Linked DNA regions of Cellulophaga sp. L1A9. The protein of the gene in region 1 interacts with the protein of each later gene in a pairwise test. Links are inferred from orthologs where the notes say so. Each region holds a gene or a part of one and is shown in the gene's direction. Other genes may lie near its edges. The genes, in order: GQR94_RS16625 and recJ.

The links.
Region 2: the proteins of GQR94_RS16625 (region 1) and recJ interact in binary tests that used the Escherichia coli proteins (3 or more experiments, as listed by UniProt). The link is inferred for Cellulophaga sp. L1A9 from one-to-one orthologs.

Annotation. Positions count from the first base shown.
Region 1 is NZ_CP047027.1:3,775,255-3,778,612, forward strand. The notes cover bases 239-3,259. They hold GQR94_RS16625 (DNA topoisomerase 3), read left to right. Parts: upstream 239-607; coding sequence 608-2,911; downstream 2,912-3,259. Other genes in these bases: GQR94_RS16630 (YgcG family protein), read right to left, coding at 3,094-3,259. Outside these bases: more of GQR94_RS16630, read right to left, coding at 3,260-3,358.
Region 2 is NZ_CP047027.1:1,692,939-1,696,196, reverse strand. What follows is about bases 137-3,057. They hold recJ (single-stranded-DNA-specific exonuclease RecJ), read left to right. Parts: upstream 137-713; coding sequence 714-2,402; downstream 2,403-3,057. Other genes in these bases: GQR94_RS07210 (immunity 49 family protein), read left to right, coding at 2,444-3,057; GQR94_RS07220 (OsmC family protein), read left to right, coding at 137-477. Outside these bases: more of GQR94_RS07220, read left to right, coding at 49-136; more of GQR94_RS07210, read left to right, coding at 3,058-3,258. UniProt on the Escherichia coli protein: Single-stranded-DNA-specific exonuclease.

The DNA of each region.
Region 1 (3,358 bases):
TCTCTTAAAAGTAAGCATATTAAAATGTAAACCGTATTGATGTGTATTTTTTAGCACATTAGTATTTAACGATAAACTTCATTACAAATACCTTAAAAAGTATACGCGTATTATTAAAAAGTTGCATCAATAGAAACCTGTTTTATAGGACAGGTATATAAAACAGCTACAATATAGTAACATGACCTGAAGCCACATTAAAAAATTAGATGGGCTTTTCACTAATGCGGATGCCTTATGGTTAAGCCGGAATCTAGCTATTGTTTACCTGAAGAGAAGTCTATAACCGTAATCATAGGAACGGGCATCGGTATTTCTATATTAAGCGCATTGTCACTTGGACTGAATTATTTTGGAACGTAAGAGAAAAAACAAATACTATAGAGAAGTTTTTCGTGTTGCAATCGGTTTTCGGCACCCTTTCTAGTTTCCTTTACTGCACATAAAACACTAGAAATGATGATGGTGGAAACTTTTTATTTTCTAAAACCGAATGCACTCTTCTTTTTAAACTGTAGCGATTCTATATACGAATCAACTCCATCGTAGTTTCTGGTTTTCATTTGCGTTCGATGATCAATGTATTTTAACTATTTTTGTTTCTGTAATGAAAGTATGTATCGCCGAAAAGCCAAGTGTTGCCCGTGAAATTGCTGCCGTTTTAGGAGCAAATGTAAAATGTGATGGCTATTATGAAGGTAATGGTTATGCCGTAACTTATACATTTGGTCATTTGTGTACACTATTTGAGCCTAATGATTATAAACCACATTGGAAAAGTTGGGACCTTAATAACCTTCCAATGTTACCAGATAAGTTTAGAACAAAAGTAGTGGACAACGCAGGGATTCAAAAGCAATTTAATATTGTAAAAAAGTTATTTGACAAAGCTACTTTAGTAATCAATTGTGGTGATGCTGGGCAAGAGGGAGAATTAATACAACGTTGGGTCATAGACCAAGCAGCTTATAAAGGGGAAGTACAACGTTTATGGATTTCCTCCTTAACCACTGAAGCCATAAAAGAAGGTTTTAAAAAATTACAACCTTCCTCCAAATACGACAATTTATATTACGCAGGATTTTCTAGAGCTATTGGCGATTGGCTTTTGGGAATGAATGCTACACGTTTATATACCGTTAAACACGGTGGCTATAAGCAAATGTTATCCGTAGGTAGGGTGCAAACCCCTACATTGGCAATGATTGTTAACCGCTATAAGGAAATTGAAAACTTTAAGCCTGAACCTTATTGGGAGTTACAGACGTTGTATCGAGATACCTTATTTAACTGTGAAAAAGGACGATTTTTAAAAAAAGAAGAGGGAGAAGCTTTTGCTAAACAAGTAAAAGAGAGCGATTTTGAAATCGTATCCATAACCAAGAAAAAGGGAAAGGAATATGCCCCTAAACTTTTTGATCTTACAGGGTTGCAGGTATATTGTAATACTAAATTTGGCTTTTCGGCAGATGAAACCTTAAAAATGGTTCAGAAGTTATACGAACAAAAGGTCGTAACTTATCCTAGGGTGGATACAACATTTTTACCGAATGATGTTTACCCTAAAGTCCCAGGGATTTTACAAAAATTAACAAAATATCAAAAGCTTACTGAGCCTATTTTAGGAGGGAAGATAAAAAAGTCTGCTAAAGTATTTAATGACAAGAAAGTAACGGACCACCATGCTATTATTCCAACAGGGGTACAAATGAATTTGCAGCAGAACCAACAAAAGGTGTATGATATTATTACCAAACGTTTTATAGGTGTTTTTTATCCCGATTGTACAGTATCTAACACAACGGTATTAGGAAATGTAGATACCGTAACATTTAAAACAACCGGAAAAGAAATTTTAGAAAAAGGGTGGAGGCTTGTCTTTGAAAACCCAGAAGCAAAAACTACAAGTGAAAAAGGAATATTACCTTCTTTTATAAAAGGGGAGAAGGGACCACATGAACCTTCTTTTTTAGAAAAAGAAACAAAGCCACCAAATCAATTTACAGAAGCTACTTTATTGCGTGCTATGGAAACAGCAGGTAAGCAAGTAGACGATGATGAAATGAGAGAATTGATGAAGGAAAACGGTATAGGTAGACCTTCAACTAGGGCTAATATTATAGAAACACTATTTAGAAGAAAATATATTGAACGGAATAAAAAGCAACTATTACCTACGCAAACAGGAATACAGCTTATTGGTACTATAAAAAACAAATTGTTAACCTCGGCCGAGCTTACAGGTTTATGGGAAAAACAATTGAAAGAGATTGAAAATGGAAGTTTTCATGCAGGTGTTTTTATCAATAATATGAAACAAATGATAGATGATTTGGTGTATGAAGTCCGCCTCGAAAAAAGGCATACTAAAATTTCCCATACCACCACTGCAGTAGTGCCAAAGTTGATAAAAGAAAATAAAAAAGGAGTAGTACATGGAAAATCCTGCCCTAAATGTAAAAAAGGAACGCTTTTAAAAGGAAAAACGGCTTACGGATGCAGCGCTTACAAAGCAGGATGTGCCTTAGTGCTCCCTTTTACTTTCCAAGAGAAAAAAATATCTGAGAAACAATATTTGCGTTTATTAGAAAAAGGATGTACTGTAAACCTCAAAGGCTTTAAAACAACCAATGGTCCTAAAGAAGGTTTATTGCGTTTTAACGAGCAATTTGAATTGCAGTTAGAAGAAAAGAAGTCTGCCACAAAATCAAAACCAGACACTATCCCTAACCCTATACCTTGTCCTTTGTGTAAAAAAGGAACCGTCATTAAAGGTAAAACAGCATACGGGTGTAGTGATTATCAAAACGGGTGTAAGTTTAGGTATCCTTTTGATGTTTTACGAGAAAAAGCAAAGGGGACTCCCTTAACCAAAGCATTGGTTGTTGAGTTACTCAACCAACAGGGCTAATTAGTAATCATCCTCATTTAAAAGAAGCGCATTAAAATAGTCTTATTTACCTAGTACTTCAGTAGAAAAGTAAACCGGAATAATTATGCATTACTAAGTGAGCAACCTATAGCATACTGCATTTATACCTATGTCTTCATTTTAGTCTAAACCTGTTTTTAAGGTCAATTTTCTTGCCGAATTTATTCCCAGTTGGTAATTAATTCATTCAATCCAATTTTAATTCCGTCATAAAAGTTGCCGTTCTTAAATTCAGGTACTATGGTATTCGTAATTATTTCATTACAAATTCTATCCGTTAAAACCTCTCGAGTTCCAGATCCCGTTGCAATTCCTATCTGTTTGCAAGGCTTACATATAATTATTACCATACCATTATTTTTATCATTACTGCCAACTCCCCAAGCTTGTCCTAAATCTGTTCCGTATTCTTGGATATTATCATAA
Region 2 (3,258 bases), 2.1 Mb from region 1 along the record:
TTTATCGTATTTTTGAGTAATCAAATCCCTTACAAGAAACGAAAAATTATGAGCACAACAAATCATATATCAACCAAATGGTTGGGCAACATGACCTTTGAAAGTAATAACCCTTCTGGGAATAGTTTAAAAATAGATATTGCTAAAGAAGATGGTGGTGATGGTAATGGGTACAGACCTAAAGCATTAATGCTTTCTTCTCTTGCAGGATGCTCAGGATTGGATGTAGCAGCATTAATAAAAAAAATGAAATTAGACGTAGAAGAATTTCATATTGAAACCATTGCAAATTTGACGGATGAGCATCCAAAGTTTTATGATAAAGTAGCGGTAGAATATCATTTTCATGGCGCTAATCTTAAAGAAGATAAATTGCAAAGGGCAGTAGATTTATCCGTAGAAAAATATTGTGGCGTAATGGAAATGTTTCGTCAGTTTGCTGAGGTAGAAATAAATACGTTTTTCCATAATAAATAAGAGTATTGAAGCTTAAGATCAAAAATTAAGTTCAAGTATCAAGTTCAAAACCACACGAACTTGATATCTTCAATTTCAGTCCAAGTACTTTATTTGTAGTGCCAACTAATAAGAAGAATGTACCAAGAGCCTTTGCAACCAAGTAAAAGTTCTCGATACATTTTTCTGCACTACGCTTCAAAAAATACGCGAACTGACAATAGCAACCTTTTTTAAAATATGTTACTTAACACATTATGCGCTGGACGATTAAAGCCAAACCCGAAGAAGAAAAAATTAAGGAACTTGCCAGTGCTTTAAACGTAGAAGATCTTGTAGCGCAATTATTATTGCAACGCGGCATTTCTACTTTTGAAGAAGCAAAATTGTTTTTCAGACCTCAGTTATCAGACCTACATGATCCTTTTTTGATGAAGGATATGGATATTGCGGTAGCGCGTATAGAAACTGCAATTAATGAAGGAGAGAATATTCTGGTTTTTGGCGATTATGATGTAGATGGTACTACAGCAGTAGCCTTAATGTCCTCGTATTTATTGTCTTTTTATCCCAATGTGGCTACCTATATTCCAGATAGATATGCAGAAGGTTATGGCGTATCTTATAAAGGAATTGATTTTGCAGAGGATAATAATTTCTCTTTAATAATAGCCTTAGACTGTGGGGTAAAAGCGGTAGATAAAGTGGCTTATGCCAAAGAAAAGGGCGTAGATTTTATTATTTGCGACCACCATAGAACTGGTGATACTTTGCCAGACGCTATAGCTATTTTGGATCCTAAGAGAAGTGATTGTACGTATCCGTATGATGAACTCTGCGGGTGTGGGGTAGGTTTTAAATTGATACAAGCTTTAGGCTCCAGACAGGGAGAAACTATTCAAGATTTAATTCCTTATTTAGATTTAGTAGCCACGGCTATTGGTGCAGATATTGTGCCTATTACGGGTGAAAATAGAGTGTTGGCCTATTATGGCTTAAAAGTGATAAACTCAGACCCTAGAGCTGGTTTCAAGGCAATAATCAATCAGATTAAAAAATCCGTATTAACCATTACCGATGTTGTTTTTGTAATTGCCCCACGGATTAATGCTGCGGGTAGAATGGTACACGGGCAGCATGCTGTTAATTTATTGACGGAAACTAATGAAGCCCAAGCTGAAAAGTTTGCGGGTGAGATAGAGAAATATAATATTGATCGGAGAGGGTTGGATCAAGAAATTACGAAGGAAGCACTTACTCAGATTATTGAAAATAAAGAGGAAGAAGGTTTTACGTCTGTGGTGTATAAAGAAACATGGCATAAAGGAGTAATCGGTATTGTAGCCTCTAGACTTACGGAAACCTATTATAGACCAACCTTAGTGTTCACAAAAAGTGGTGATAAGTTGGCGGCTTCTGCACGTTCCGTAAAAGACTTTGATGTGTATAATGCACTCGAAGGTTGTGCAGATTATATAGAACAGTTCGGGGGACACAAATATGCAGCTGGACTTACTTTACTAGAGGATCAGTACAATAATTTTAAACATCAGTTTGAAAAAGTAGTTTCGGAAACCATAGATCCTAATTTATTAATTCCTGAGATTGCAGTAGACATGCTCATCGAGATAAAAGACATTACGCCTAAACTGATGCGTATCATTAATCAGTTTGAACCTTTTGGTCCGGAGAATATGACGCCTGTTTTTATGGCAGAAAATATTCAAGATTCTGGGTATGCAAAGGGCGTAGGTGAAGAAGGGAAACATTTAAAATTTGCGGTTACCCAAAATGGCTATGGCCCTATTGGTGGAATTGGTTTTAATTTAGGTGATAAATTACCCATGTTAACAGGTAGAAAACCCTTTAGCGCTGTTTTTTCTATTGATGAAAATGAATGGCAAGGCAATGTGAGTTTGCAATTGAAATTGAGGGATATAAAGTAGATTAATTTAAGCTGTCCTGCACTCCTGACAATTTGATATTTATGGAAATTAATAAAACTATAATACCCGCTGAGCATTTTGAACGTTTCTTAAATAATGCTCAAAAAAGAATATATACAATAGAGAATGAATTTTTTGAAATTTTTGAGAAAAGTGTTGCAACAAATACTATAGGTACTGTTACAAAACACGCTTTAAATGACTTTAACAAATATGCAACCTGTCAAAATCAAGACAGAGCCTCGCAAACTAAACTACTATTTTACTGGCGAGTTTTAGCAAAAGCCTTTTATCATTTAGCATACTCTGCAGGTACAGAAGTAACCGTACAATTTAGAGACAAACCTGTACAGCATATGGGTGTTGCCTACAAAAGCAATATGGGCTTTGCCGACTGGTTAAATGCTTACGGTATTTTTAGAGTTTTACGAGACCAAGCAGGTTTAAATGTATTGGAAGGTATTACAGATAGTGCTATGGATCGGGCAGAAACAAGTTGGGATACTTTAGATAAAAACATGCTCCATTTTCTTTGTAGTTTACATACTAACCCCAAAACAAGGGAGAAGTTATTAATAGATGCTATTAAATCTACCTACGCAGATTCTGGAGATTATTTACAGGAAGGCTTTGCCATAGAATTTGTAACCTATTTATACGAGCCCTTGTTGTTTTTATATGAAGCGCTTTTGCGAAATAATGAAGAAGATTTTAATGCGCAATTAATAGAAGCACTTACCAGACACAGAACGTATTATGACACAAAAAAAAATAACCGCTGTAACGATTCAGATGGTTGGATAAGTTGGCGTCTTTTAGGGGCAGTTGCCTTGGCATACGATAATGGTATAAAAAT